Regions from separate parts of the Erwinia sp. 009765445 genome, predicted to be linked through region 3. Evidence: riboswitches for the same ligand, from Rfam matches in the RefSeq annotation. Region 3 holds a riboswitch; each other region holds the start of a gene.

Evidence for each region. Region 3 has a riboswitch for thiamine pyrophosphate ahead of thiM (hydroxyethylthiazole kinase). Riboswitches for the same ligand answer to the same signal wherever they lie in the genome.
Region 1: another riboswitch for thiamine pyrophosphate. It lies ahead of thiC (phosphomethylpyrimidine synthase ThiC); the one in region 3 lies ahead of thiM (hydroxyethylthiazole kinase).
Region 2: another riboswitch for thiamine pyrophosphate. It lies ahead of thiB (thiamine ABC transporter substrate binding subunit); the one in region 3 lies ahead of thiM (hydroxyethylthiazole kinase).

What each region holds. Positions count from the first base shown of each region.
Region 1 is NZ_JBYUWC010000012.1:3,328-13,341, forward strand. It holds gene AC3Y5R_RS14245 (DUF1481 domain-containing protein) at 22-684, opposite strand; gene hupA (nucleoid-associated protein HU-alpha) at 822-1,094, opposite strand; gene AC3Y5R_RS14255 (YjaG family protein) at 1,283-1,873, opposite strand; gene nfi (deoxyribonuclease V) at 1,939-2,607, opposite strand; gene hemE (uroporphyrinogen decarboxylase) at 2,610-3,677, opposite strand; gene nudC (NAD(+) diphosphatase) at 3,718-4,491, opposite strand; gene rsd (sigma D regulator) at 4,566-5,072, shown strand; TPP riboswitch at 5,196-5,296, shown strand; gene thiC (phosphomethylpyrimidine synthase ThiC) at 5,387-7,321, shown strand; gene thiE (thiamine phosphate synthase) at 7,318-7,965, shown strand; gene AC3Y5R_RS14290 (HesA/MoeB/ThiF family protein) at 7,955-8,716, shown strand; gene thiS (sulfur carrier protein ThiS) at 8,700-8,900, shown strand; gene AC3Y5R_RS14300 (thiazole synthase) at 8,902-9,678, shown strand; gene thiH (2-iminoacetate synthase ThiH) at 9,675-10,014, shown strand, end outside.
Region 2 is NZ_JBYUWC010000003.1:159,919-169,932, forward strand. It holds gene leuA (2-isopropylmalate synthase) at 1-840, shown strand, start outside; gene leuB (3-isopropylmalate dehydrogenase) at 840-1,928, shown strand; gene leuC (3-isopropylmalate dehydratase large subunit) at 1,931-3,361, shown strand; gene leuD (3-isopropylmalate dehydratase small subunit) at 3,371-3,976, shown strand; gene AC3Y5R_RS04220 (MFS transporter) at 4,318-5,496, opposite strand; gene sgrR (HTH-type transcriptional regulator SgrR) at 5,753-7,414, shown strand; TPP riboswitch at 7,450-7,556, shown strand; gene thiB (thiamine ABC transporter substrate binding subunit) at 7,601-8,587, shown strand; gene thiP (thiamine/thiamine pyrophosphate ABC transporter permease ThiP) at 8,563-10,014, shown strand, end outside.
Region 3 is NZ_JBYUWC010000019.1:66,244-76,257, reverse strand. It holds gene fbaB (class I fructose-bisphosphate aldolase) at 1-411, opposite strand, end outside; gene thiD (bifunctional hydroxymethylpyrimidine kinase/phosphomethylpyrimidine kinase) at 567-1,367, opposite strand; gene thiM (hydroxyethylthiazole kinase) at 1,364-2,155, opposite strand; TPP riboswitch at 2,191-2,293, opposite strand; gene AC3Y5R_RS19385 (hypothetical protein) at 2,451-3,320, opposite strand; gene AC3Y5R_RS19380 (hypothetical protein) at 3,544-3,666, opposite strand; gene AC3Y5R_RS19375 (hypothetical protein) at 3,858-4,106, shown strand; gene AC3Y5R_RS19370 (GNAT family N-acetyltransferase) at 4,168-4,590, shown strand; gene apbC (iron-sulfur cluster carrier protein ApbC) at 4,861-5,973, opposite strand; gene metG (methionine--tRNA ligase) at 6,021-8,183, shown strand; gene AC3Y5R_RS19355 (CidA/LrgA family protein) at 8,398-8,793, shown strand; gene AC3Y5R_RS19350 (CidB/LrgB family autolysis modulator) at 8,786-9,478, shown strand; gene cdd (cytidine deaminase) at 9,606-10,014, shown strand, end outside.

The DNA.
Region 1 (10,014 bases), on a different contig from region 3:
ATAATCCGGCCTTTTTTATAGCTAAAAATCAGCCGCTTTCGGCTCAGCCGGGCAGACATCATCCTTTGAGACCAGCAGCAGTTGGGTACCTTTTGGCGCTTCCAGCCAGGAGAGGCTGACTGGCTTACCGGACTCCTGCTGGTGCTGCACAATGTAGTTGGTCGAGTAACGATCAAAGCCGGGCCGGATTTCGCCACCCTGACAAAGCGTGACGGTTCCGTCCGTTGACCAGTGGCCCTGTTTCAGCAATACGCGCCCTTCCAGCAGGTCGTCACTGATTTTCAGCATACGCCCTGCATCAAACTGATATAACGCCACAGCGTCAGGCGAGAGCGCTTCACGGCGTCCTTCCAGCTGCCGCTGCATAAAGCTGAGGCTGCCATCCTGGTCAAAACGCATCGTGACGCTCTCCGGATGCTCTCCGGCGGTGTGCCGTTCAATAGAGATCAGCTTATTTTCCTGCCACTGGTACTCGGTGGTTTCCGTGGCTGAGTCGCTGAAAGGGGTATAGACGGTCATCAGGTGGCTGGAGTGCGGCGCGCTCTCTTTGCGCCAGATCCTGACTGCCCCGCGATCGGCAAGGTACCCGCTGCCGGTGAAGTCAGGAAGCTTTGGACGCGAGCTGCAGCCTGCCAGTAACAGCATTATCGCGAGAGTGAACAGAGTGAAAGGAGAACGAGTCATAGTGTGAGTATCACACAAAGAAAGCAAAAATGCCGCAGCAGAGGAGGCTGAGGCAGTAGGAGAAGTGGACAGTGGAAGTCAGCCTGAACAAAAGGGGCTTAACGCCCCCCTGTTTGGAACTCTTCACTGTCACACTATTACTTAACAGCGTCTTTCAGTGCTTTACCAGAAACAAATGCCGGTACGTTTGCAGCAGCAATTTTGATTTCTTTACCAGTCTGCGGGTTGCGGCCAGTACGCTCAGCACGGTGGTTCACTTTAAAGGTACCAAAACCAACCAGTTGTACAGCATCACCTTCTTTCAGAGACTCAGTAATCGCAGCCAGTGTGGATTCCAGAGCAGCTTTAGCCTGGGTCTTAGACAGGTCCGCTTTGTCCGCAATTACATCAATCAGTTGAGTCTTGTTCATAAGTTATCCTTACAGTGTATTTATCGCTTGCTAAGCACCGAGTGCGAGGGAAAAACCAGATTCTGGCACTCTCCTGCATACACGCACCGATAGCCACTTTTTTCAGCCCCCCAAATGTAGACCAGACAGGGGGCCAATGTGAAGCCTTAAGGCGCTACAAATCAGGCCTGAAGTCACGTTTTCTCGCCTTATTGCTGAAAATTTATACCGATATTGCTGATCCCCGACTCCCGCAGGTCAGATCGCAGTCCTTTTATCAGTTCGGGATCCCTCTCCTCACAGGCGCTCAGCAGGCGAAAAATCTCCCACTGGATGTCCCATTCTTCTTCAACAGCGGGATTCTCTTTTAACTCTTCATCGGTCATTTCGCGTTCGGCCTGGGTCATTTCCAGCATCGCCACGGTGGTGATCGAAGTCTCGCTGACCGCAATGGCATGCGCCAGGGTTTCACCACTCAGGCGCGAATGCAGCAGCTCGCTCAGTGCCACACAGGCATCAATAGCCGGATAGACGCCATACAGGTCGTAATCCTCTGCTACCGGGATCGCCTCTTCCAGCTTTTCCAGCTGCGAGTCAAAATTAACTTTGGCATCTTTTATCACCAGAGTTTCCCAGATCAGGTCGAGAATGCGGCGATAAAGCTGACCGTCGCCAAACCCGGTCTGCTGGCAGAAAGCCCAATAGTTGGGATACATGCGTTCACACAGGCAGGCCATAAAAGTAACGTGCTGCCAGCTTTCCAGCTTTTCCAACCGCAGGTGAATCGGATTACGTAACATGATGGGCTCTCTTCAACATTAGTGCGCGGTCTGCAGTGTAACTGAAAAGACCGCGTCTCACACCGTTAACCCTTTGCTGACAGCCGCACAAAAGCCGGGCGCTGTGAAGCGACAGCATCGGCCCAGCGGGTCGGTTCTGGCAGACGATAACCCTGCAGACAGGTTTCCACCCAGTGCAGAGCTGTATCCGCGCTGATGCGATGGCCCGGAGAGATAAACAGCGGGTTACAGCGACGCTTGCTGCGCAGCACCCAGCCAATCTGCTCACCTTTATCCATCAGCGGCTGACGTGCACCTGGTTCCTCATCCAGCAGTTCGAATTTGCCGCACAGACGGCTCTTGGCAACCCCGATAGTCGGCACATCCACCAGCAGGCCAAAATGGCTGGCAACGCCAAGGCGGCGGGGATGCGCAATTCCCTGACCGTCAACAAACAGCAGGTCGGGCTGGTGTTGCAGCTGCTGCCAGGCAGCCAGCAGGGCGGGATATTCACGGAAAGAGAGAAAACCGGGGATGTAAGGCATGGTGGTGGCAATCCGCGCGACGCGGTGCTCAACCATTTTCAGCGAAGGATAGTCCAGAATAACCAGAGCAGCACGGGTGACCTCACCGCCCTGTTCAAAACCGACATCCGCGCCAGCGATATAGCGCGGAGGCATTACCTCAAAATCATCCTCGCGTACTACTGCGGCGGCACGAGTCAGCTGCTCTTGCTTTAATGCCTGAATATCCATACTCAGTCCTGATGATAAGGGCGTGAAAGTTTGTGAACCGCCTCCACAAAGACTCCGGCGTTTTCTGGCGGCACATCCTGATGAATGCCGTGGCCCAGGTTGAACACGTGACCGGTGCCATTGCCGAAGCCCTGCAGAATGCCTGCCACTTCCTGCTCAATGCGATCGGGCTGGGCATACAGCATTGACGGATCCATGTTGCCCTGCAATGCCACTTTATGGCCCACGCGGCGGCGCGCATCGGCGATATCGGTGGTCCAGTCCAATCCCAGCGCATCACAGCCGGTTGCAGCCATCGCTTCCAGCCACTGTCCGCCGCCTTTGGTAAACAGGGTCACCGGCACACGACGACCGTCGTTTTCATGCAGCAGGCCATCGACGATTTTGTGCATGTAATTCAGTGAGAACTCCAGATAATCACGGCCGGTCAGCACGCCACCCCAGGTATCAAAAATCATCACTGACTGTGCGCCCGCACGGATTTGCGCATTGAGGTAGAGCGTCACGCTGTCTGCCAGCTTGTCCAGCATCAGGTGCAGAGTCTGCGGCTCGGCGTACATCATCTTTTTCAGTTTGGTGAAGGCTTTGCTGCTGCCGCCTTCGACCATATAGGTCGCCAGCGTCCACGGGCTGCCGGAGAAGCCGATCAGCGGCACTTCACCCTGCAGATTTTTGCGGATGGTACGCACGGCATTCATCACATAGCCCAGTTCCTGCTCCGGATCCGGGACTGGCAGCTTTTCAACATCTTCCCGGCAGGTCACCGGGGAAGAGAAACGAGGACCTTCACCGGCTTCAAAATAGAGGCCCAGCCCCATCGCATCAGGGATGGTCAGAATATCAGAGAACAGGATCGCGGCATCCAGCGGATAGCGACGCAGAGGCTGCAGCGTCACTTCACAGGCCAGTTCGGCATTTTTGCACAGCGACATAAAATCACCGGCCTGGGCGCGCGTGACTTTGTACTCTGGCAAATAGCGTCCGGCCTGGCGCATCATCCACACTGGCGTCACATCTACCGGCTGGCGCAGCAGGGCGCGCAGATAACGATCGTTCTTCAGTTCACTCATCTTTAATGACTCTCTCTTTTTCAGGCGCGCAGTATACCATTCATTCCGCCTCGGCGCGGCAGAGGACAACGGTATCTTCAATCAAACGGCGAGCCACGGTCCCCGCAGGCGGCAGCTGTGGCAACGCATCAAAGCGATACCAGCCCGCCTCCAGCAGCTCTTTCGGATCGATGTTGATTTCACCACTGTCGTAATCGGCCATAAACGCCATCATCAGCGACTGAGGGAACGGCCAGGGTTGCGAGGAAATATAACGCAGATTTTTCACCTTCAGCCCGCTCTCCTCCATCACCTCACGCGCTACTGTCTGCTCCAGCGTTTCGCCCACTTCGACAAAACCGGCCAGCACGGTGTAAACGCCGTTGCGGTGTTTGGTGTGCTGCGCCAGCAGGATCTCTTCCCCGCGACGGATGGCCACGATAATGCAGGGCGCGATCTGCGGATAATAGCGCTGACGGCAGTGACTGCACAGGCAGGCCCATTCGGTTTTGCTGTGGTGCATCTCATGACCGCAATAGCCGCACCACTTATGAGAACGATAAAACTCTGCCAGCTGGATCCCACGCCCGGCAAGCTGGAACAGGCCAACGTCCTGATCGAGGATCTGCCGCAGCGATCCCATCTCTTCTTTACGGCTACCGCAGATCAACCACACCGGCTCACCCTGCCATTCGCCGATCAACGATCCTTTCGATCCACTCAGGCCTAATTCTTGTGCATTGCCGTATGGTAATTGACCTTTTGGTAACCAAAGTTTATGTTCGTGGCTGACAACCCACCAGCCAGCGTCTACGCTTGAAATCTCACGTTGCATAAATTTGCTCATCCTCAGCTTCACGGTGCTGGATTGGGGTTAGAGATAAAAATTAAACACTTACGGAGTCACTCATGCTTAACCAGTTGGAAGTTCTGACCGCGCGCGTTGGCGGGTGCAGTGACCTGGTAGACTTTTGTCTGCGCTCACGTAAGCAGCTGCTGGTTGCCTATTATCAGATGGTTGGCATCAAGCCTAACAAGGATTCGCTGACTACGCTCGATGAAAACGCGCTGGATACTTTTTGCCAGAGTCTGGTGGACTATCTTTCTACCGGTCACTTCACCATTTATGAACGCTTTATTGAAGAGATGGAAGGCAGTGAACAACTGGCAAAAGCCGCGCTAATCTATCCCTCTCTGCAGGCGAATACTGAGCAGATAATGCAGGTTTACGATTCTCATCTCGAAAATGCTATCGATGATGATAACTGCCTGGCGTTCCAGACAGCGCTGTCGGCCGTGGGCGAAGCGCTGGAGGCCCGTTTCACACTGGAAGATAAATTTATTCAGCTGGCGCTGAATAAAAACTCGGAGCAACTGGGTGCGGCTAACGATTCCCCGCTCGCTCGCCCGGCCTGAGAAGTTAGCAGTTTGTAAAACCCTTGTAGTTTCCAAAAAGCCCCTTTATGCTGAGTGGGCAATTAAGTGACCCGCCACCAGGCGTTCACACTCGTTCTGCCCTCCCCGCTGTGGGAAGCAGAATTCTTCTTGTCGGAGTGCCCCACGGGGCTGAGACCGTTAATTCGGGATCCGCGGAACCTGATCAGGTTAGTACCTGCGAAGGGAACAAGAGTAAAATTCAGTGATGGTGTGTCCCCGTATATCCTCACACCCTGCACTTACTCCTCCGAACTCCGGACAAGCAACTTTCCCTATTTATTCAGGAACGTGCTATGTCTACCGTTGATAAAAAACCCACCCGCCGTGAGCAGCGTGCTGAAGCACAACAGTTTATCGATTCCCTGCAGGGCACCGCTTTTCCCAACTCTAAACGTATCTGGCTGACGGGCTCCCGTGACGATATTCGCGTGCCAATGCGCGAAATCCAGCTAAGCCCGACAATGGTTGGCGGCAGCAAAGATAACCCGCAGTTTGAGGATAACGAGCCAGTGCCGGTCTACGACACTGCCGGACCTTACGGTGATCCTGAAGCGAAAATCGATGTGCATGCCGGTCTGGCACGGCTGCGTAATGAGTGGATCATCGGGCGTGGCGATACTCAACCAATTGAGCAACTCAGCTCGGTTTATACTCAGCAACGGCTGGCCGATGAAGGGCTGGATCACCTGCGTTTTGATAATCTTCCGCATCCACGCCGGGCGCTGGCTGGCCGCTGTGTTACCCAGATGCATTATGCACGCCTGGGAGTGATCACCCCTGAGATGGAATTTATCGCGCTGCGGGAAAATATGGGACGCGAGCGTATTCGTGGGGAAGCCCTGCTGCAGCAGCATCCGGGCAACAGTTTTAGCGCTCATCTGCCGGAAAACATCACGGCCGAATTCGTCCGCCAGGAAGTTGCTGCTGGCCGTGCGATCATCCCGGCCAATATCAACCACCCGGAATCGGAGCCGATGATCATCGGTCGCAATTTCCTGGTGAAAATCAATGCCAACATCGGCAACTCGGCGGTCAGCTCCTCGATCGAAGAAGAAGTGGAGAAGCTGGTGTGGTCAGCCCGCTGGGGTGCCGATACCGTTATGGATCTCTCCACCGGTAGAAATATCCACGAAACCCGCGAGTGGATCCTGCGTAACAGTCCGGTACCCATCGGCACGGTGCCGATCTATCAGGCGCTGGAAAAGGTGAACGGCATTGCCGAGAACCTTAACTGGGAGATCTTCCGCGACACCCTGCTTGAGCAGGCCGAACAGGGCGTGGATTACTTCACCATCCATGCAGGCGTGCTGCTGCGCTACGTGCCGATGACCGCCAGGCGCCTGACCGGCATCGTTTCCCGCGGCGGCTCAATCATGGCGAAATGGTGCCTGTCGCATCATAAAGAGAGTTTCCTCTACCAGCACTTCCGCGAAATTTGTGAAATCTGTGCGGCTTACGACGTCTCCCTGTCGCTGGGCGATGGCCTGCGTCCGGGCTCCATTCAGGATGCCAACGACGAGGCTCAGTTTGCCGAGCTTCACACGCTGGGCGAGCTGACCAAAATCGCCTGGGAATATGATGTGCAGGTGATGATCGAAGGCCCCGGCCACGTGCCGATGCAGATGATCCGCCGCAATATGACCGAGCAACTCGAGCATTGCCACGAAGCCCCGTTTTATACCCTTGGCCCGCTGACCACCGATATCGCGCCGGGTTATGACCACTTCACCTCCGGTATTGGTGCAGCGATGATCGGCTGGTTCGGCTGCGCCATGCTGTGTTACGTGACGCCGAAAGAGCACCTTGGCCTGCCGAACAAAGAGGATGTGAAGCAGGGACTGATCACCTATAAGATCGCTGCCCACGCGGCAGATCTGGCAAAAGGCCATCCTGGCGCGCAGATCCGCGATAACGCCATGTCTAAGGCGCGTTTCGAATTCCGCTGGGAAGATCAGTTCAACCTGGCTCTCGATCCGCACACAGCCCGCGCCTACCACGACGAAACGCTGCCGCAGGAATCCGGCAAGGTCGCACACTTCTGCTCCATGTGTGGCCCGAAATTCTGCTCGATGAAGATCACCCAGGAAGTGCGCGAATACGCGGCGAAGCAGGAAGCGGAAGCCAGACCGATTGAGATTGGCATGGCCGAAATGTCAGAAGCCTTCCGCCAGCGCGGCAGCGAGCTGTATCACCCTGCTGATGCACTCTCGCCGGAGGAAAAAGTATGAGCCGTGGCCCGTTTCCCGTCACGGAAGAGCGACTTGGCCTCTATCCGGTAGTTGAAACGGTGGAGTGGATCGAGCGCCTGCTGGCGGCTGGCATACGCACTCTGCAACTGCGCATTAAAGACCAGACGGAAGCCGCGGTCGAACAGGATGTGGCTGCCGCAATCGCACTGGGCCGACGCTACCGGGCGCGGCTGTTTATCAATGACTACTGGCGGCTGGCGATCAAATATCAGGCTTACGGTGTTCATCTGGGTCAGGAAGACCTGGACACCGCCGATCTGGATGCGATCCACCGTGCCGGTCTTCGTCTGGGTCTGTCCACCCACGATGATGCCGAGTTGGATCGCGCCCTGGCCGAGCAGCCTTCCTATATCGCGCTGGGCCATGTATTCCCGACGCAAACCAAAGAGATGCCCTCTTCCCCTCAGGGACTGGAAGAGCTGAAGCGCCATGTTTCACGATTAAAAGGAGTCTCAACAGTAGCGATTGGCGGTATCACTCTGCAACGCGCTCCTTCTGTGCTGGCAACCGGCGTGGGCAGCATTGCTGTGGTCAGTGCTATTACCCAAGCTGCGGATTGGAAATCTGCCACGGAACAGCTGCTGGCGCTGGCCGGAACAGGAGGTGCCGCCCATGTTCAGTGACAGCGATTTTATGCGCTACAGCCGCCAGCTGCTGCTGGAAGAGTTTGGTCTGGATGCCCAACAGAAGCTGCTGGCGGCCAGCGTGCTGATTGTAGGGCTTGGCGGGCTTGGCTCTCCTGCCGCGCTGTACCTCGCCGCGGCTGGCGTCGGTAAGCTGCTGCTGGCCGACGACGATAAGGTGCATATCAGTAACCTTCAGCGGCAAATTCTGTTTCGCAGCAATGAAACTGGCGAACCCAAAGCAGCCGCAGCGAAAAGGCATCTGCAATCACTGAACCCACAGGTGGAGTTTATCGCCGTGGAGCATCGTATGGATGCGAAAACACTGAAAGAAGCGATGCAGTGGGTCGATCTGGTGCTGGACTGCAGCGACAACATACAAACCCGCCAGGCGGTGAATGAAGCCTGTTTACAAAGCGCCACGCCACTGATCAGCGCCAGCGCGGTTGGCCTCAGCGGCCAGCTACTGGTGCTGACTCCTCCCTTCAGGCACGGCTGCTACCGCTGCCTGTGGCCGGATGATGCCGAACCGCAGCGCAACTGTCGGACGACGGGCGTGCTGGGGCCGGTGGTCGGCGTGATGGGAACGCTGCAGGCGCTGGAAGCCCTGAAGATGCTGTCAGGCCACGCTTCATCGCTGGACGGTAAGCTGAGGCTGTTTGACGGCCGCCAGCAAACCTGGCGCACGCTGAACCTTGAGCGCAGCGCCCACTGCCCGGTATGCGGAGGCGGCTATGAACATTGTGGTTAACGATGAGCCGATGGATCTGAATGACCCGCTGACGCTGAAGGCGCTGCTTGAGCAGCTTTGCCGCCAGCAAACGGGAACTGCGCTGGCAGTCAATCAGCACATTGTGCCCCGCGACCGCTGGGCTGACTGGCTCTTACAGGAAGGCGATGAGCTGGTGATTTTTCAGGCCATCGCCGGAGGTTGATATGTTACAGATAGCCGATAAAACCTTTTCTTCCCGTTTATTCACCGGCACCGGCAAATTTTCCAGCCCTGCCATGATGCTGGAAGCATTAAAAGAATCCGGCACACAACTGGTGACAATGGCAATGAAACGGGTCGATTTGCGCGGTGGTGATGATGGCATTCTGCGCCCACTGCAGCAACTGGGCGTGCAGTTGCTGCCCAATACGTCCGGTGCCAAAACGGCGGAAGAAGCTATTTTCGCCGCCAGGCTGGCCCGTGAAGCGCTGGGCACTCACTGGCTGAAGCTGGAGATCCATCCTGATGTGCGCTATCTGCTGCCTGATGCGGTTGAAACGCTAAAAGCGGCCGAAGCATTGGTGAAAGAGGGGTTCACCGTGCTCCCTTACTGCCACGCCGATCCGGTGCTGTGCAAAAGGCTGGAGGAAGCAGGCTGTGCGGCAGTGATGCCGCTGGGAGCACCCATTGGCAGCAATCAGGGGCTCAAAACCCGCGATCTGCTGGCGATGATCATAGAGCAATCCTCCGTGCCGGTAGTAATCGATGCAGGAATTGGCGCCCCCAGTCACGCCAGCGAGGCACTGGAGCTGGGCGCAGATGCGGTGCTGGTTAACACCGCCATAGCTTCAGCGATTCATCCGGTACAGATGGCGCGTGCTTTCCGGCTGGCGGTTGAGGCTGGAGCACTCGCTTATCGTAGCGGGCTGGGCAGCCGCCATCAGCAGGCGATTGCCACCAGTCCGCTGACCAGTTTTCTGCAAAACGGGGTAATGGAATGAGGAGCTTTGTCTCTGAGTGGGAAAAGCTGGAGTGGGACGATATCCGGCTGCGCATCAACAGCAAAACGGCAGCCGACGTTGAGCAGGCGCTGAATGCCCATAAAGTGGGCCGCGAGGAGCTGATGGCGCTCCTCTCGCCTGCCGCTCAGGCTTATCTTGAGCCACTGGCGAGAAAGGCGCAGCTCCTCACCCGCCAGCGCTTTGGTCATGCGGTGAATCTGTTTGTACCCCTGTATCTATCAAATCTCTGCGCAAACGATTGTACATACTGCGGCTTCTCCATGAGCAACCGTATCAAACGCAAAACGCTGGATGCGGATGAGATCGAGCGTGAAT
Region 2 (10,014 bases), on a different contig from region 3:
GTGATCATGGCGATCAAAGTCCGCAGCCAGCTGATGAACCTGCACACCAACATCAAACATAACGAAATCTACCGCACCAGCCAGATGGTCAGCCAGATTTGTAATATGCCTATCCCGGCTAACAAAGCAGTGGTCGGTACCGGTGCCTTCGCCCACTCCTCCGGTATTCATCAGGACGGCGTGCTGAAGAACCGTGAAAACTACGAAATCATGACCCCGGAGTCGATCGGCCTGAATCAGGTGCAGTTGAACCTGACCTCACGCTCCGGCCGTGCGGCAGTAAAACACCGCATGGATGAAATGGGTTATAAAGAGAATGACTACAATCTGGATGCGCTGTATGACGCTTTCCTGAAGCTGGCGGACAAAAAAGGCCAGGTGTTCGATTACGATCTGGAAGCGCTGGCGTTCATCAACAGACAGAACGAAGAGCCTGAACACTTCCGCCTGGATTACTTCAGCGTGCAGTCCGGCTCGAGCGTGATGGCAACTGCCTCCGTGAAGCTGGGCTGTGGTGAAGAAGTGAAATCCGAAGCGGCAACCGGTAACGGCCCGGTAGACGCAGTCTATCAGGCGATCAACCGCATCACCGATTTCGATGCCGAACTGGTGAAATATCAGCTGACCGCCAAAGGTCACGGCAAAGATGCGCTGGGTCAGGTGGATATCGTGGTCAACTACAACGGCCGTAAATTCCACGGCGTGGGTCTGGCAACAGATATCGTGGAATCCTCAGCCAAAGCGATGATCAATGCCCTGAACAACATCTGGCGCGCCCGTCAGGTTGAGCAGGAACTGCAGCGTAAATCTAAAGCCAAAGACCAGAAGGAAGCGGTGTAATGTCCAGGACTTATCATATTGCAGTGTTACCCGGTGACGGAATCGGCCCGGAAGTTATGGCTCAGGCCGGTAAAGTGCTCGATGCCATACGTCAGCGTTTTGGTATGCGCATCACCACCAGCGAATATGATGTCGGCGGCGTGGCCATCGACCGTCACGGCGAACCGCTGCCACCAGCAACAGTCGCAGGCTGCGAACAGGCAGATGCCATTCTGTTTGGTTCGGTAGGTGGCCCGAAATGGGAACATTTACCTCCTGCGGAGCAGCCAGAGCGAGGTGCCCTGCTGCCTTTGCGTAAACACTTTAAGCTGTTCAGCAACCTGCGACCGGCCAGCCTGCATCAGGGGCTGGAAGCCTTCTGCCCATTGCGCAGCGATATTGCGGCCCAAGGCTTTGATATCCTGGTGGTGCGTGAGCTGACCGGCGGCATCTATTTTGGTCAGCCAAAAGGTCGTGAAGGCAGCGGCCAGCACGAGCGCGCTTTCGATACTGAGGTGTATCACCGTTTTGAGATTGAGCGTATTGCCCGTATCGCCTTTGAATCAGCCCGCAAGCGCCGCAAAAAAGTCACCTCAATCGATAAAGCTAACGTGCTGCAGTCCTCGATTTTGTGGCGTCAGATTGTGAATGAAGTGGCGTCAGATTATCCGGATGTCGAACTGAGCCACATGTATATCGACAACGCCACCATGCAGCTGATCAAAGAGCCATCGCAGTTCGACGTGATGCTTTGTTCAAACCTGTTCGGCGACATTCTCTCCGACGAATGCGCGATGATCACCGGTTCGATGGGCATGCTGCCGTCTGCCAGCCTCAACGAGCAGGGCTTCGGCCTGTTTGAGCCAGCGGGTGGCTCCGCCCCGGATATCGCCGGTAAAAATATTGCCAACCCGATTGCCCAGATCCTCTCCCTCTCACTGCTGCTGCGCTACAGCCTGGACGCAGCCGAAGCTGCCGATGCCATTGAGCAGGCAGTCAGCCGCGCGCTGGCGGAAGGCTACCGCACCGGAGATTTAGCCGGTGACGGCAACGCCATCAGCACCGGGGAAATGGGCTCGATTATTGCCCGATTTATCAGCGAAACCTGATTATGAAAACATTATACGAGAAGCTGTTTGATGCCCATGTCGTGTATGAAGCGCCAAATGAAACGCCGCTGCTGTACATCGATCGCCACCTGGTGCATGAAGTGACCTCAGCGCAGGCCTTTGATGGCCTGCGGGCGCACGGACGACCGGTGCGCCAGCCGTCAAAGACCTTCGCAACAATGGATCACAACGTCTCCACCCAGACCCGTGATATTAACGCCAGCGGCGAGATGGCCCGCATCCAGATGTCGATGCTGATCAAGAACTGCGAAGAGTTTGGCGTGCGTTTGTATGACCTTAAACACCCTTTCCAGGGCATCGTACATGTGATTGGTCCTGAGCAGGGGATGTCCCTGCCGGGCATGACCATCGTCTGCGGCGACTCGCACACCTCCACCCACGGTGCTTTCGGGGCGCTGGCCTTTGGTATCGGCACCTCCGAGGTGGAACACGTGCTGGCAACGCAGACGCTGAAACAGTCCCGTGCCAAAACAATGAAGATAGAAGTGTTCGGCCAGACCGCACCGGGGATCACAGCCAAAGATATCGCGCTGGCGATTATTGGCAAAACCGGCAGCGGCGGCGGTAACGGCCATGTGGTTGAGTTTTGCGGTCCGGCTGTGGAAGCCCTGAGCATGGAAGGCCGAATGACGCTGTGTAATATGGCCATTGAACTGGGGGCGAAAGCGGGCCTGGTCGCACCGGATGACACCACCTTCAACTATGTTAAAGGCCGCCAGTTTGCCCCCGACGCTCAGGCTTGGGACGAGGCGGTGGCTTACTGGCGCACGCTGAAATCCGACAGCGGCGCGAAGTTCGACAAAGTGGTCACCCTGAATGCGGCCGATATTGCTCCACAGGTGACCTGGGGAACCAATCCGGGACAGGTGATTGCGGTGAATGACTTTATTCCCGACCCGGCCTCGTTCAGCGATCCTAACGAGCGGGCTTCAGCGGAAAAAGCACTGGCCTATATGGATCTCAAACCAGGGATCAGGCTGACCGACGTTTCGATCGATAAAGTGTTTATCGGATCCTGCACCAACTCGCGTATCGAAGATTTGCGGGCCGCTGCGGCAGTCGTTAAAGGACACAAAATCGCTGATGGGGTGCAGGCTTATGTGGTGCCAGGCTCCGGACCGGTTAAAACTCAGGCTGAAGCGGAAGGTCTGGACAAGATCTTCCTCGATGCCGGTTTCGAATGGCGCTTGCCTGGCTGCTCGATGTGCCTGGCGATGAACAATGACCGCCTTAACCCGGGCGAGCGTTGTGCCTCCACCAGCAACCGTAATTTTGAAGGTCGCCAGGGGCGCGGAGGGCGTACTCATCTGCTCAGCCCGGCCATGGCGGCAGCGGCGGCAATAGCCGGTCACTTTGCTGACATACGCGAGCAGAACAGCATGCAGCCAGTGTCCGCAGCGACCCTCAATTAAGGAGCCACCATGGCGAGGAAATTTACGCAGCATACCGGTATTGTGGTGCCAATGGATGCCGCCAACGTGGACACCGATGCCATCATCCCGAAGCAGTTTTTGCAGATGGTGACGCGCACCGGTTTTGGCCGCAACCTGTTCTATGACTGGCGTTATACCGATGCGGAAGGCCAAATCCCAAACCCGGATTTTGTGCTTAACAAACCGGCGTTCAGCGGTGCCAGCATTATGCTGACGCGCGAGAACTTTGGCTGTGGCTCTTCCCGCGAACATGCTCCCTGGGCGCTGACCGACTATGGCATTCAGGCGATTGTCGGCAGCGACTTCGCGGACATCTTTGCCAACAACTCTTTCAATAATCAGCTGTTGCTGGTGACGCTGAGCGAAGAGGAAGTGGACGAACTGTTCCGGAAAGTGGCGGATGAGCCTGGCGTGAGTTTTACGGTCGATCTGGAAAACCAGCAGGTCATCGCTGGTGAGAAGCGCTATCCGTTCAGCATCGACAGCTTCCGCCGTCACTGCCTGATTAACGGGCTGGATAGCATTGGTCTGACGCTGCAGCACGATGTGGATATCAGCGCTTACGAGCAAAAACAGCCTGCGTTTTTACGGTAACCAACGCATCTTATATTGCGAAGGCTGACATCTGGCTGAAACCAGCTTCAGCCAACTCAGCAATGTAAAGCACGGGGAACGCAGGCCAGAAAGTTCCCTTTCATCGTTAAACTATTCCGTTATGGTGCCTGCGCGGGGAACACAGGCCGCTCATAAAGACGCAAAAGGCGTCATCCGTGACTGCCCGACTCACGCCGTCCATGGCGTGAGACGCTTTATTCCCGGCCTGTGTTCCCCGCGCCACATGCTTCAGTGTCGTCTGATGAAACCCTCATCCGCTTCTTCCGACATAACCAAATCCGACATAACCAAAATCGTCTGATAAAGATTTCAGTCAGTTCTCAGACATCCTTTACTTTAGCGGACATCGCCAGCGAGACCAGCGAGAGAAGCAGCGCCGCCCAGTACACCGAAGAGTGCCCGAACGTCTCCGCCAGCGCGCCCTGCAGTACTCCCGCCAGGATCACCCCGGTCATAATACTGTTGGTGAACAACGTGGTGGCTGCTCCCGGCCGCCCCGGCATCAGATCCTGAAAATAGAGCATACCAATCCCCGCCACGATGCCGATAAACACCGCATTAAAGATCTGCAGCACCATAAGCGCCACCCGCGAGTGGAACAGCACCAGCCCAAGGTAAAACACCACGCCCGCCGCCACGGCGAACAGCATCATTTTGCGCTTACCAAACCGCTTAACGTAATGCCCTGCCAGCAGCATGGCTGGAATTTCCAGCCCGGCAGCCACGCCCATCAGCAGCCCGGCCAGACGGTCAGGCAGGCCTAACACGCTGCTGATATACAGCGGCATATCAATGATATACATGGTGTTGCAGGTCCACATCAGCAACGAGGCAATAAACAGTAGCCTGACATCTTTATTCTTCCACGCGCTGGTCTGAGTCATCACCACTTCCGGCGACTGCTCAACCCTGGGCACGGAAGGTAACGCAAACCAAATCAGCGCGATACACACCACAAACAGCCCGGCAGCAACCAGAAACATGGTGGTGAAGCCGTAATTGAGCGCCAGTGCGAAAGAGAGCGGCGGCCCGACAACCCATGCCAGAGAAAGCTGTGCACGCATCACCGAGCTGAACATCACCACTTCCCGCGCCGAGCTGTCGGCATATTCACGGGCCAGCGCAAAAATCTGCGGCATCGACACGCTGGCCAGCGCGGACAGCAGTACGCCAAAAGTGATCAGCGTCAGGTAGTGACGATTAAAGGCAAACAGCAGTGCATTCCCCACCGCCATCAGGCAGCAGAACAGGATCAGCATTCTCCGGTCGCCGCTGTTATCGGAGCGTTTGGCCAGCAACAGGCTGACCACAATGCCCGCTATCGCGTTGACGGTATAGAACAGTCCCACCCAGAACGGACGCACCACCACCTCGCGCGTCAGGAACAGGCTGAGCGTCGGTGCCTGCAGCGCACCCGCCACGCCCACCATAAAAGAGACGGCCATAAACGCGAGATAGACAGGATTAAGACGACGGCGAGGCGAAAGAAGCGATTTCATACCTGGTCCTTCAAGAAAAATGTCGTTGCACAAAGCGGACGACAAAGAGGAAGCATAGAAGAAAAAACGGCCCAATGAAAAAAGCCAGCAGGTAAAAAACCGGCTGGCTGGTGAAGTCGCACCATACTCAGATATAAATAGTTCACGATGTCAGAGCGCCATTCAGAGAATGCCTCCCGCTCTTTCATCTGTGCCTATTATTGGCCTAATATAAGGCAGGAAAAACAGACAGCTTTACCGCAAGGGTTCCCCTTTTATGTCCTCACCCCGCTTACAACAGCAGTTCATCCGGCTCTGGCAATGCTGCGAAGGGCAGTCGCAGGAGACCACCCTAAGCGAGCTGGCCATACAACTCAGCTGCTCCCGTCGCCATATGCGTAACCTGCTGAATGCTATGCAGGCTCAGGGATGGCTGGAATGGCAGGCCGAAGCTGGCAGGGGAAAACGCTCGAAGCTCAGCTTCCTCTATACCGGGCTGGCGCTGCAGCAGCAGCGCGCGGAAGACCTGCTGGAGCAGGATCGCATCGATCAGCTGGTGCAGCTGGTGGGAGATAAAAATACCGTCCGCCAGATGCTGATTTCCCATCTGGGACGGAGCTTCCGCCAGGGCAAACATATCCTGCGCGTGCTCTATTACCGATCGCTGCTCAACCTGCTGCCCGGCACCCCGCTCCGGCGTTCGGAGACGCATCTTGCCCGGCAAATCTTCAGCGGGCTGACGCGGATAAATGAGGAAAATGGGGAAATAGAAGCCGATATTGCCCACCACTGGCAACAGGTCTCGCCACTGCACTGGCGTTTTTATTTACGTCCCGCAATCCATTTCCATCATGGCCGCGAGCTGGAGATGGCCGACGTTATCGCCACGCTCGAAAGACTGAAAAACCAGCCGCTGTACGCCAACCTCCGGCAAATTGCCTCTTCCACCCCCTGGACACTGGATATCCACCTGCACCATCCCGAAAGCTGGCTGCCGTGGCTGCTGGGTAGCGTCAATACCATGATCCTGCCAGAAGAGTGGCCTTCAATGCCGGACTTCTCCCGTCAACCGGTTGGCACTGGCCCCTATGCCGTGGTGCGAAATCAGCAGACCCAGCTGCGGATCCAGGCTTTTGATGACTATTTTGGTTTCCGTGCGCTGATCGACGAGGTCAACATCTGGGTGCTGCCGGATATCAGCGAGGAACTGGTCTATTCCGGCGTCAGGCTACAGGGCGGCAACGTTGACGAAAAATCAGAAGAGAGCCGCCTGGAAGAAGGCTGTTACTTCCTGCTGTTCGACCAGCGTTCTGAACAGGGACGCAATGAACAACTGCGGCGCTGGGTGAGCATGATTTTCAATCCGATAGCCCTGCTCAGCAATGCGGGAATTGGCTATCAGCGCTACTGGTTCCCGGCCTATGGCCTGCTGCCACGCTGGCACCACCGGCGAGATATGACCGTCACTCCCAAACCTGAGGGACTGACCTCGCTGACGCTCACCTGGTACAACGATCATATTGAACATCAGGGTATCGCCAACGCGCTTGAACCCATTCTGGCGGCGAACGGTGTGAAACTGGTGACTCAGCAGGTCGACTATGAGACCTGGCACCGTGGCGAGGCAGAAAGCGATATCTGGCTGGGCAGCGCTAACTTTACCCTGCCGCTGGAGTTCTCGCTGTTCGCCCTGCTTTATGAAGTCCCGCTGGTGCACCACTGCGTGAAAATTGACTGGGAAAAAGATGCACAGCTGTGGCGTGAACAGAAGCTACCGCTGGCGGAATGGAGCAAACAGTTGATCAACACCTACAGCCTGCATCCCCTGTTCCACCACTGGCTGCTGCTGGAAGGTGAACGAAGCATGCGCGGCGTGCGGATGAACACTTTGGGCTGGTTTGACTTTAAATCTGCCTGGTTTGCCCCGCCCGAATCATGACGCTTTCGCTACCGCCGTGAAATCACTAGAATAGGCCGTTCTCAACGGGGTGCGTAACAGGTTATTAACTTCTTACGCTGAGACAGACCCGTCGAACCTGATCCGGATTATACCGGCGTAGGGATTTGAGAGTGTTTTAGCCCGCTCAGATCCTTTGCGATACCCTAACCATCAAGGAAACGCAAAGTGTTAAAGAAAGTCCTTCCTCTGCTAATTATCAGTGCATTCCCTGCTTTTGCCGCCAAACCTCAGCTTACGGTTTACACCTACGACTCCTTCTCTGCCGACTGGGGCCCCGGCCCGGCAATCAAGAAAGCCTTTGAAGCCAACTGCGGCTGCGAACTGAAGTACGTCACGCTGGAAGACGGCGTTTCGCTGCTTAATCGCGTGCGTATGGAAGGTAAAAACAGCAAGGCTGACGTGGTACTGGGGCTGGATAACAACCTGCTGGATGCCGCTGAAAAAACCAACCTGTTTGCCAAAAGCAACGTCGACACCAGCAAAACCACCGTGCCTGGCGGCTGGAAAGACAGCACATTTGTGCCTTTTGACTATGGCTGGTACGCCTTTGTTTATGACAAAACTAAGCTGCAAAATCCGCCGAAAAGCCTGAAAGAACTGGTGGAGACCGATCGCCCGCTGAAGGTGATTTATGAAGATCCCCGTACCAGCACGCCAGGCCTGGGCCTGCTGCTGTGGATGCAGAAAGTCTATGGCGATAAATCCCCGGAAGCCTGGCAGAAACTGGCGAAGAAAACGGTCACCGTGACCAAGGGCTGGAGTGAAGCCTATGGGCTGTTCCTGAAGGGCGAGAGCGACATGGTGCTCAGTTACACCACTTCTCCGGCGTATCACCTGATCGAAGAGAAGAAGTCGCAGTATGCTGCGGCCAACTTCAGCGAAGGCCACTACCTGCAGGTTGAAGTTGCCGGGCAGCTGAAATCCAGCAAACAGCCACAGCTGGCGCAGAAGTTTATGCAGTTCATGCTGGATAAACCCTTCCAGGACACCATCCCGACCGGCAACTGGATGTATCCGGTAGTGAAAAGCCAGCTGCCAGCCGGGTTTGATACCCTGACCGTTCCGGCCACCTCACTGCAATACCCCCCGCAGGAAGTGGCCAGCCATCGCAGCGAATGGATCAGTGCATGGCAACGCGCCGTCAGCCGCTGATCCTCGCGGCTTTAGTGCCCGGCGGGCTGGCAGCGATGCTGCTGGTCGCCGTGGCTCTTCTGGCTTTCTGTGCTTTGTGGTACAACGCGCCAGAGATCGACTGGAGCGCTGTCTGGCATGATGATTATCTGTGGCACGTGCTGCGCTTCTCATTCCTGCAGGCTTCTCTCTCCGCCGTACTGGCTGTGGTGCCCGCGATCCCGCTGGCCCGTGCGCTGTACCGACGCCGCTTCAGGGGAAGAGAAGCCTTGCTGAGGTTGTGCGCCATGACGCTGGTGTTGCCGGTGCTGGTGGCGGTGTTCGGTATCCTCAGCGTTTACGGCCGCACCGGCTGGCTGGCCACGCTCTGTGCCGGGCTTGGAATCGAGTACAATTTCACCCCTTACGGGCTGCAGGGCATCCTGCTGGCACATGTTTTCTTTAACCTCCCGCTGGCGTCCCGGTTACTGTTGCAGGCGCTGGAGCAAATACCCGGCGAGCAGCGCCAGCTGGCCGCTCAACTGGGCATGAAAGGCTGGTATCACTTCCGCATTGTGGAATGGCCGTGGCTGCGACGCCAAATCCTGCCAGCCGGTGCGCTGATCTTTATGCTGTGCTTCGCCAGCTTTGCCACCGTGCTGTCACTGGGCGGCGGTCCCAAAGCGACCACCATCGAACTCGCCATTTTCCAGGCGCTGAGCTTTGATTACGATCCGGGGCGAGCGGCGCTGCTGGCGCTGATTCAGATGGCGTGCTGCCTGGGGCTGGTGATGCTCAGCCAGCGCCTCAGTAAAGCCATTCCGTCCGGCACGGCCAGCGTCAGCGGTTGGCGTAATCCGCAGGACAGCCTGTCGGCAAAAACTCTGGATACTGTACTGATCTCGCTGGCCCTGCTGCTGCTAGTACCGCCACTGCTGGCGGTGATTGTGGATGGTATCAATCGCGGCTTGCCCACCGTGCTGCAACAACCGGCGCTGTGGCAGGCCACGTTCACTTCAGTCCGTATTGCGGTGGCTGCGGGTCTACTCTGTGTGATCCTGACGACCATGCTGCTATGGAGCAGCCGGGAACTCCGGCTTAAGCAGCGTGAGTTTGCCGGACAGGCGCTGGAGCTGAGCGGCATGCTGATCCTCGCCATGCCGGGCATCGTGCTGGCGACCGGCTTTTTCCTGTTACTCAACCAGACCACTGGCCTGCCGCAATCGGCAGAGGGCATCGTGATTTTCACCAATGCGCTGATGGCCGTGCCTTACGCCATGAAAGTACTGGAAAACCCGCTGCGCGACATTGCCGAACGCTATAACCGCCTGTGCCTGTCGCTGGATATCCGCGGCTGGAACCGGCTGCGACTGATTGAACTGCGGGCGCTGAAGCGACCGCTGGCTCAGGCGCTGGCTTTCGCCTGCGTGCTGTCAATTGGCGATTTCGGCGTGGTGGCGCTGTTCGGC
Region 3 (10,014 bases):
TTCGTTATGGTTCAGTTTGACCATAAAAGGGATCCGGTGCGCATAGCGGCGCGAAACCGAAGCCAGCACGCCATAGGTCGAGGCCACACAGTTACAGCCTGACTCTATCGCCAGCTCAACGATATTTTTCGGATCGAAGTACAGTGGGTTCGCCGCGAAGGATGCGCCCGCGGAGTGCTCAACGCCCTGATCCACCGGCAGGATGGAAAGGTAGCCGGTGCCCGCCAGACGCCCTGTGTTGTACAGCGTCTGCATGTTGCGCAGCACCGCAGGAGAACGATTGTTATCGATCATCACGCGATCAACATAATCCGCGCCCGGTAAATAGAGGCTGTCCGCTGGAATGGTCATGCAGCGATGTTGCAGAAGAGTGTCCGCTTCTTTGCCCAATAACTGTACGATGTCCGTCATGATAACTCCTGTCTTAAGGTGGGAGGGCAGGCTAATCCCTGCCCCACTCATGTGAAAATCTGACCCCAAACAGCGTGGACCCATCACCCCACTTAACGCAAATTGCTGACTCCATTTTTCAGAACGATCCCTGTGAAAAATTTATAAAAAATCGCCTACCACCAACGATGAAAATGGTGCACCGGACCGTGTCCGCCGCCCACTTCCAGCGAATCAGCCTGTTCGAGCGCGTCCTGCAGCCACTGCTTCGCTTCCTGCAAGGTTGAGAACCAGTTATCGTGCCGTGGCCGCAGCGCCGCCAGAGCAGCAGAAAGCGTACAGCCCGTGCCATGAGTGTTTTTGGTGGCTATGCGGGGGGCCGTAAAACGTTCCTGATGGTCGCGGGTGAACAGCCAGTCCGGGCTCTCTTTATCGCTCAGATGGCCGCCTTTCATCAGTACCGCCTGGCATCCCATTTTCAGCAGCTTCTCTCCCTGCTGGCGCATCTCTTTCTCATCGCGAGCGACAGCACATTCCAGCAGTGCTGCGGCTTCCGGCAAATTTGGCGTGATAAGAGAGACCTGCGGCAATAGTCGCTCACGCAGCGTGGCAACAGCCCGGGGAGAAAGTAGCGGATCGCCGCTTTTTGCCAGCATCACCGTGTCCAGCACCACCCATGGGATAGCGGCTGAGATCAGTCCATCCGCCACCACTTCCACAATATCGCTCTCGCTGAGCATGCCGATTTTAACGCTGTCGGTACGCACATCACTGAGTACGGATGAGAGTTGCGCAGCCACGAAATCTGGCTCAACCCGACAGACCGACTGCACGCCACGGGTATTTTGTGCCACCAGCGCGGTAATCACGCTGGTGCCGTAAGCACCCAGCGCGGAAAATGTTTTGAGGTCGGCCTGAATCCCTGCTCCGCCGCTTGGATCGGTTCCGGCAATGGTCAGTGCATTAATCCGCTTCATACCATCACCTCCGCATCCAGGCCATACAGCGCGTCGAGGAACAGCGGTTCAAAGCTGCCAGGCCCCGCAGCAGCAGAGGCCGCCCTTTCTCCGGCCAGGCTCATCACACGACATGCGCTGGCAATGTGCGTCAGCCTGTCACCCGGCAGCGCGGAGAAACCAGCCACTACCGCCGATAATGCACAGCCGGTTCCCACCACGCGCGTCATCAGAGCTGAGCCTCCGGGGATTTCCAGCAGCCGTTGTCCGTCAGTGACGTAATCCACCTCCCCCGTCACTGCCACAATTGCACCACAGGTTTGCGCCAGCAGGCGGGCAGCCTCCAGCGCAGCGGCAGAACTGTGCAGGCTGTCAACACCGCGCCCTGCCACAGCCTGGCGTGCCAGCGCCATAATTTCTGAAGCGTTACCGCGAATGGCCGCCGGACGATGTTCCAGCAAACGCTGGCAGAAATCAGTCCGGAAAGTTAGTGCGCCCACCGCGACCGGATCCAGCGTCCAGGGATGGCCCACTTTATTCGCGGCCTTAACGGCAATCAGCATCGCTTCGCTGCGCGCGGCAGTTAAGGTGCCGACATTGATCAGCACACCATCAGCAATGGCGCTGAATTCAGCGGCTTCCTGCGGCTCAATAACCATCGCCGGAGAAGCCCCCAGCGCCAGCAAAACATTGGCGGTAAAAGTCTGCACCACATCATTGGTCAGGCAATGCACCAACGGCGCGGTGTGGCGGAAAAGAGTAAGTGAAGCAGCGGCCTGAGGGGCAGTGAAGAGATGAGGTTGGATCATGGTAACACTCCCAACCGGCGATCAAGAAGGCGATGCACTCCGGCATCTGACTTCCCTCCGCTGGCATTATCCAGTTCAGGTTCGACGGGTTTTTCTCAGCCCTTTCTTTGGAAAGAAACGGCACCCCGAGTCATTGATAAATCAGTAAATTTTTGATTATTCCACTTACCAAGTTAGATAAAGCATAAGTGACTTGATCCCACTTTGTAAACCACTTTTGATCCCACTTGTGATCCCATTTTTGAATCAGATTTCAGGCATAAAAAAGCCACCCTGAAGGTGGCTTATCATCGGCTTATTTATTCAACATCGAACTGCCCATATCAAATGTCAGGTTATCAATCCCGTTGTTATAAACTTCACTGGCAGTTGCCGATACAGCACTGCTGAATGCAGTTCCATCCGGCACAACACTGACCTGAATCCCCAAGTTGTTAGTAATAGGCGGGACTGCCATTTGTGCATTGGCAAACATGTTGCTCGCCTGAGGCTGCGCCTGTGCCATTGTCGCAATCTGGGATGACCCACCAGTTAAGAAGTTATAGGCCTGCTGAGCTTTCTCTACACCGTAACCGATTGGGGAGTCTGTGTAGTATGCTCCATTCTCCGAAAGATGCTGTTTTGTCCCGAATAGTTCAGTATTCATCCGGTTAGCCCATCCAGCTAATGCAGTTGACCATTCCAGCAGCTTCGCGGTTGTCTCCCCCGCCATGCTCCCCAGGCCTTCGATTAGCGGTTTAGCTGCTACAAAGGCGTCATCCAAACTTTTGGTCGATGCCCCGGCTGATTCTAGGGATTTTGCAAAACTCGCAGCGAAGGTGTCCTGCAATGAGTCTCCAACCTGATCCGCTTTTTGCCCAAGATTATTCAGAAAATCAACGTTTTTCTGTTGAGAAGCGTTTAGAATCTGGCCTGTGCTAACAAGATTATCAAGAGTATCGATAACGTTCTCACCATTATAACTAACTGATTTTGTAACATAAGAGAAGTCATTGACCACCTCTGACAGAGCGGTGAATTCTGACTCTGTAAGAGTCGCGGATTTTCTAAGTCCTTGCAAGAGCACCGCTAATTCCACAGGACCTTTTACTCCACGTAAAGTAGAACCAGCTCCTTCTCTACTGAAGCCACCACGTGTGGTCATTATTTTCAGCCAGTCAGACATTTCACCACCACCACTGAAGGCCCAAGATCCGTCTTTGGCTTGCTTCCATTGCCCTTGACTTAACTGCCCGATCTTGTCCTGGGTGTCCCTGGCAATATCAGAAATTTTTTCATAGGACAGTGAGAAATGATGTGGCCTTCACAACTCAGGTGCGCCATCAGCGCAAACTGCAGCAGGAAGGCGCTAACGACTGGTTGCTGGCTGGCGGCATTAATATTAACTTTTAATCCTCACATGCGCCGGGCAGACCTCCCCGCCCGGTGCGCTCAAGATCCAGGCTATCCAGAACATCCAGACGCCAGATTTCATGCATCGCCACAAACAGCAGACAGATCGTCTTGATCATCTTCAGCAACCCCGCAATACCCTAAGCGGCGGCCATGTCAGTTTTGTCTTTATTGACACTGGCCTGCCTTCCTGAAACCGTCAACTCAGATCCGGGAATGTTTGCCGTTCCTGCCCTTTTTGCTACAGTCCGGCTATAGATTACTTTGGGGCGACAGCTCGCCCACCGCACAGGCCACAATAAAACGAATTATGATCAGACCGCTTAATGAACAATATGGCATCAGCGTGGCGGCACTCAAAATGCTGCAATATCTGAAACAGATTTCACGCGGAGATCGCGGGTTTTCCATTCTTGATACCGCGCTGAACCACCGCTGCAACGTGACGCCACCCGATAATTTCAGGCTGCTCGATGAGCTTTTTGAGGCCGGCAAAATTGATTACGATTACTGCGGCACCGGACTGGATGGCGAGCGGCATGTTAAGCCGGTCTGGTAAGTCGCCGCAGATCGACAACCACCTGGTACCGCGTTAACCCGACTTTGCTAAAGAGATGACTATGGCCATACGCCCCTTCACCGAAGCCGATCGCCCCTTTTTACGCACGCTGTTTCTCGCTTCACGCAAGGCAAACTGGCACTGGCTGGACGGCAAAGAGTGGCGGCTGGAAGATTTTGATCGTGTGACACTGGGTGAGCGGGTTCTGGTCGCGGAAGACGATGGGCATCGCACCGGTTTTGCCGCCGTTCTGCCCAATGATAATTTCCTGCACAGCCTGTTTGTTGACCCCGCCTGGCAGGGTCGCGGCGTGGGTAGCGAACTGTTGAAAGCGGTGCAAGCTGGGTTTACCTCAACGGGTGCGCTGAAATGCCTGAAAGCCAATGTCAGGGCGCAGGCATTTTATCTGAAACACGGCTGGAAAGTGATCGGCAGCGGAGAAAGTGAACAGGGTGAATACCTGCTGATGCATTACGTGCTTTAAGTGCTTAATACCTTAGATTTGTGGGTTTTTTGGGTTTTTGGGTTTTTGGTTTTTTGGTTTTTTGGTTTTTTTAAGCAGACGATGCAGAAGCTTAAGGCGTGGGGAAGGCTGGCCGGGAATAAAGCGTCTCAGGCCAGGGACGGCCTGAGTCGGGCTGCCAGGGACGGCGCCTTTTGCGTCTTTATGAGCGGCCAACCTTCCCCTCGCAGGCACTGAATTTGCCTTTTTTAGTGCGACCTGCGTACCATTCGGGTACTTCAGAAACCTGCCTTACACTGCGCGGAACGCGATATCTTCGGGAATAACTTCCCCTTCCCAGTAAAGCTGCGCAGCCACCAGTCCTGCCAGTTGACGGTACATCATCGTGAACTCGCTCTCAGGACGGCGCACTACCGTTGGCTGACCGTCATCCAGATCTTCACGCAGGGTGATATGCAGCGGCAACTGGCTCAACAGACGGGTGTGATACTGCTCCGCCAGCTTTTCTGCCCCACCAGTGCCAAAAATCGGCTCATGATGACCACAGTTGCTGCAGATATGCATGCTCATGTTTTCCACCACCCCCACCACCGGCACATTGACCTTCTCAAACATCACAATGCCTTTACGCGCATCGATCAGCGCAATGTCCTGCGGCGTGGTCACCACAACGGCACCGGTGACCGGCACGTTCTGCGCCAGTGTCAGTTGGATATCCCCTGTGCCCGGCGGCATGTCCAGCACCAGATAATCCAGCTCCGGCCACAGCGTTTCATTTAGCAACTGCATCAGTGCCTTGCTGGCCATCGGCCCGCGCCACACCATAGCATTGTCATCGGTCACCAGATAACCGATGGAGTTGGTCGCCAGCCCGTGCGCGATAATCGGAGCCATGTGCGTACCATCCGGAGAGGTTGGTCGCTCATCCCGCGTGCCGAGCATATCCGGGATAGACGGGCCGTAAATATCAGCATCCAGCAGGCCCACTTTAGCCCCTTCAGCCACCAGCGCCAGCGCCAGATTCACGGCAGTGCTGGATTTCCCCACCCCGCCCTTTCCGGAACTGACCGCGATAATGTTCTTAACACCGTTCACTCCGGCATGATTTTTCACCCGCTTCAGCGTGGCAATGTTATGACTCAGCCGCCAGCTGATGGCGGTGGCATTGGTCAGGCGCAGCAGCTCGGCACTGGTCGCTTCCTTCAGGGCTTCAAATCCACTGTGCCAGACAAACGGCATCACCAGTTCAATATGCAGAGTATTGTCCATCAGCGCACAGTGGTGCAGCGCCTTCAGGGTGGTGAGATTATGCTTTAGCGTCGGATGTTCAAATGTGGTCAATACGCCCATGACCATAGCGCGCAGCGCTTCCGGAGAGTGCTGTCCCTGGGATTGTGATGTCATCCCGGCTCCTTTTTTGATTGTTGGTTCTGATAATCAGAGCATATCAGATGTGGCCGGACCTGGTCGCGACAGGCTGCAAAAAACGGCGGCCACCATGCAGGATTGTTTACGCAGGGAGGGGCTTTCGGTTACCATCTGAACCCCCTTTTTTAAACAGGTATGAGCGAAGTCTTACTATGACTCAAGTCGCGAAAAAAATAATGGTAACGTGCGCCCTGCCGTACGCCAACGGCTCAATCCATCTCGGCCACATGCTCGAGCATATCCAGGCAGATATTTGGGTCCGTTACCAGCGAATGCGCGGCAACCAGGTTTACTTCATCTGTGCTGACGATGCCCACGGTACGCCGATCATGCTGAAAGCTCAGCAGCTGGGTGAGGAGCCGGAGCAGATGATTGCCGAAATGAGTCAGGAACATCAGACCGACTTTGCTGGTTTCAATATCAGCTACGACAACTATCACTCAACGCACAGTGAAGAAAACCGTGAGCTGTCTGAACTGATCTATACCCGTCTGAAAGAGAACGGTTTTATCAAGAACCGGACGATTTCCCAGCTGTACGATCCGGAGAAAGGCATGTTTCTGCCTGACCGTTTCGTCAAGGGAACCTGTCCGAAGTGTAAATCACCGGATCAGTACGGCGACAACTGCGAAGTCTGTGGCGCAACCTACAGCCCAACCGAGCTGATTGAGCCGAAATCGGTGGTTAGCGGTGCCACGCCTGAGATGCGTGACTCTGAGCACTTCTTTTTTGACCTGCCAGAGTTCAGTGCCATGCTGCAGGCCTGGACCCGCTCCGGCGCACTGCAGGAGCAGGTTGCGAACAAGATGCAGGAGTGGTTCGAATCCGGCCTGCAACAATGGGATATCTCCCGCGATGCGCCGTACTTCGGCTTTGAAATCCCTGGCGCGCCGGGCAAATACTTCTACGTCTGGTTGGATGCGCCAATCGGTTACATGGGATCGTTTAAAAACCTCTGCGACAAGCGCGGAGATATCGATTTCGATGCTTTCTGGCATAAAGATTCTGACGCCGACCTGTATCACTTTATCGGCAAAGATATCGTCTATTTCCACAGTCTGTTCTGGCCAGCGATGCTGGAAGGCAGCAACTTCCGTAAGCCAACCAGCCTGTTCGTGCACGGCTATGTCACGGTGAACGGCGCGAAGATGTCCAAATCGCGCGGCACCTTTATCAAGGCCAGCACCTGGCTGCAGCATCTGGATGCCGACAGCCTGCGCTACTACTACGCGGCCAAGCTCTCTTCACGTATTGATGATATCGACCTGAATCTGGAAGATTTCGTGCAGCGCGTGAATGCCGACATCGTGAACAAAGTGGTGAACCTGGCTTCCCGTAACGCCGGTTTCATCAACAAGCGTTTTGGCGGCAAGCTGTCGGCCGAACTGGCTGACCCGGCGCTGTACAAAACCTTTACCGATGCCTCCGCCAGCATTGCGGAAGCCTGGAACAGCCGTGAGTTCAGCCGCGCTATTCGTGAAATCATGGCGCTGGCCGATGCGGCTAACCGCTATGTCGACGAGCAGGCTCCATGGGTGGTGGCAAAACAGGAAGGCCGCGATGCCGATCTGCAGGCGATCTGCTCTATGGGCATCAACATGTTCCGCGTGCTGATGACCTGGCTCAAGCCGGTGCTGCCTTTACTGACCGAACGCACCGAAGCCTTCCTGAATCATGAGCTGAGCTGGGATGGCATTGAGCAACCGCTGCTGGACCATACCATTTCTGCCTTTAAAGCACTGTACAGCCGCATTGAAATGGACAAGGTCAATGGCCTGATTGAAGCGTCAAAAGAAGATGCCGCTGCGGCAAACAAACCTGCGGTAACCGGCCCGCTGGCCGATGCGCCGGTTGCCGACACCATCAATTTTGATGACTTTGCCAAAGTGGATATGCGCGTGGCGCTGATCAAGACTGCCGAACTGGTGGAAGGATCGGACAAACTGCTGCGTCTGGTGCTGGATATGGGCGGCGAAACCCGTCAGATCTTCTCCGGTATCCGCGCAGCCTATCCTGATCCGTCCGTGCTGGAAGGTCGCATGACTGTGGTGGTGGCTAACCTGGCACCGCGTAAGATGCGTTTCGGCATGTCGGAAGGCATGGTGCTGTCCGCAGGCCCTGGCGGTAAAGACCTGTTTATCCTGGGTGCCGACAGCGGCGCACAACCGGGTATGCAGGTTAAATAAGCCTACCGGTCCGGGTGGAGTGAGTTCCGCCCGGCTGTTCGTGTATTCACCGTATCTGTAGTGGCGAACTGATTCGATTGAAAGAATTTGTTCGCCCTTTTTTCTTCCCCAGCCTTTTCCCCACACAAATCCCTGCTTCATGCCACGACTGTGACCGGTAGCACACTTATTCTTTTGATCGTATGATTAACGCACATAAAACCAGGAGCTTATCATGCGTAGCGCGCTCTCTGTTGGCTGGCGAATTCTCCGTGCCTTTATCATTATTTACCTCTGCCTGTATGCCGGAACCGGCCTCTCTGCCCTGTTACCGGTGACCATTCCTGGCAGCATCATCGGTATGCTGATCCTTTTCACCCTGCTGGCTTTACAGCTGCTTCCGGTGGAGTGGGTGAAACCCGGCAGCACCCTGCTGATCCGCTATATGGGCCTGCTGTTTGTGCCGATCAGCGTCGGGATCATGAGCTATACCGATGTCCTGAGCGCGCAGTTCGGTCCGATTGTCGTTTCTGTGGCGGTGAGCACCTTTATCGTGCTGCTGACTGTCGGGCTGGCCTCACACAAGTTGCATGGCAGAGCGCCAGCAAAACCTGGAGCCGTCGATGAGTGATATTTGGTGGTCGCTGCCGCTGACCATCGCGGTTTTCTTTGCTGCACGCCGGATTGCCGCGAAGGTGAAAATCTCGCTGGTCAACCCGCTGCTGGTGTCGATGGCGGTGATTATTCCTTTGCTGCTGCTGCTCCAGATGCCCTACGCCCGTTATTTTCAGGGAAGCTCAGTGCTGAATCAGCTGCTGCAGCCGTCAGTGGTGGCGCTGGCTGTTCCGCTCTATGAACAGATGCATCAGATCCGGGCGCGCTGGAAATCGATTATTGGCGTCTGCTTTATGGGCAGCATGACCGCGATGATTTCCGGTACCGCCATTGCTCTGTGGATGGGCGCAACGCCGCAAATTGCCGCCACTATTATGCCAAAATCTGTCACTACTCCGATTGCGATGGCGGTGTCCGGCACCCTTGGGGGCATCCCGGCCATCAGCGCAATCTGCGTATTAATAGCTGGCGTGCTGGGGGCTGTCTTCGGCCATATGCTGCTGAACCTGCTGAAAATCACCGGCAAGGCTTCACGCGGTCTGGCGATTGGCAATGCTTCACACGCACTCGGCACTGCGCGCTGTGCGGAGCTGGACTATCAGGAAGGCGCCTACAGCTCGCTGGCGTTGGTGATCTGCGGCATCATCACCTCGCTGCTGGCACCCTTCCTGTTCCCACTGCTGATGCATCTCTGGGGCTAAAACTTGCGATAAGTCGCGGATTTCACTGAACTATTTCATAAATTACATTGTTAATGTGACTAAAATCACATACAACAGCGTAACGGCTCGTCATCATAGGCGGCCGACCCAGTGAAAGAGGCCCGCTATGCATCCACGTTTCCAGACCGCGTTCACCACGCTGCCCACCCTGCTTCAGGCCGCCCTTCAGCCCATTATCGCTTGCGATGACTTTCCGGCTTTTTTCACCCCGGAGCAGGCAGACGAGCTGAAAAACCGCACCGGCCTGGACGATCGCGAGCTGGCCTTTGCCCTGCTGCCTTTAGCCGCAGCCTGTGCGGGGGCTCCCCTTTCCAACTTTAACGTTGGCGCGCTGGCCCGCGGGAAAAGCGGCCATCTCTATTTCGGTGCCAACATGGAGTTCACCGGCGCGACGATGCAACAAACCGTACATGCCGAGCAGAGTGCCATTACCCATGCCTGGATGCGTGGCGAAACGGCGCTGGAAGCCATCACCGTCAACTACACGCCATGCGGCCATTGCCGTCAGTTTATGA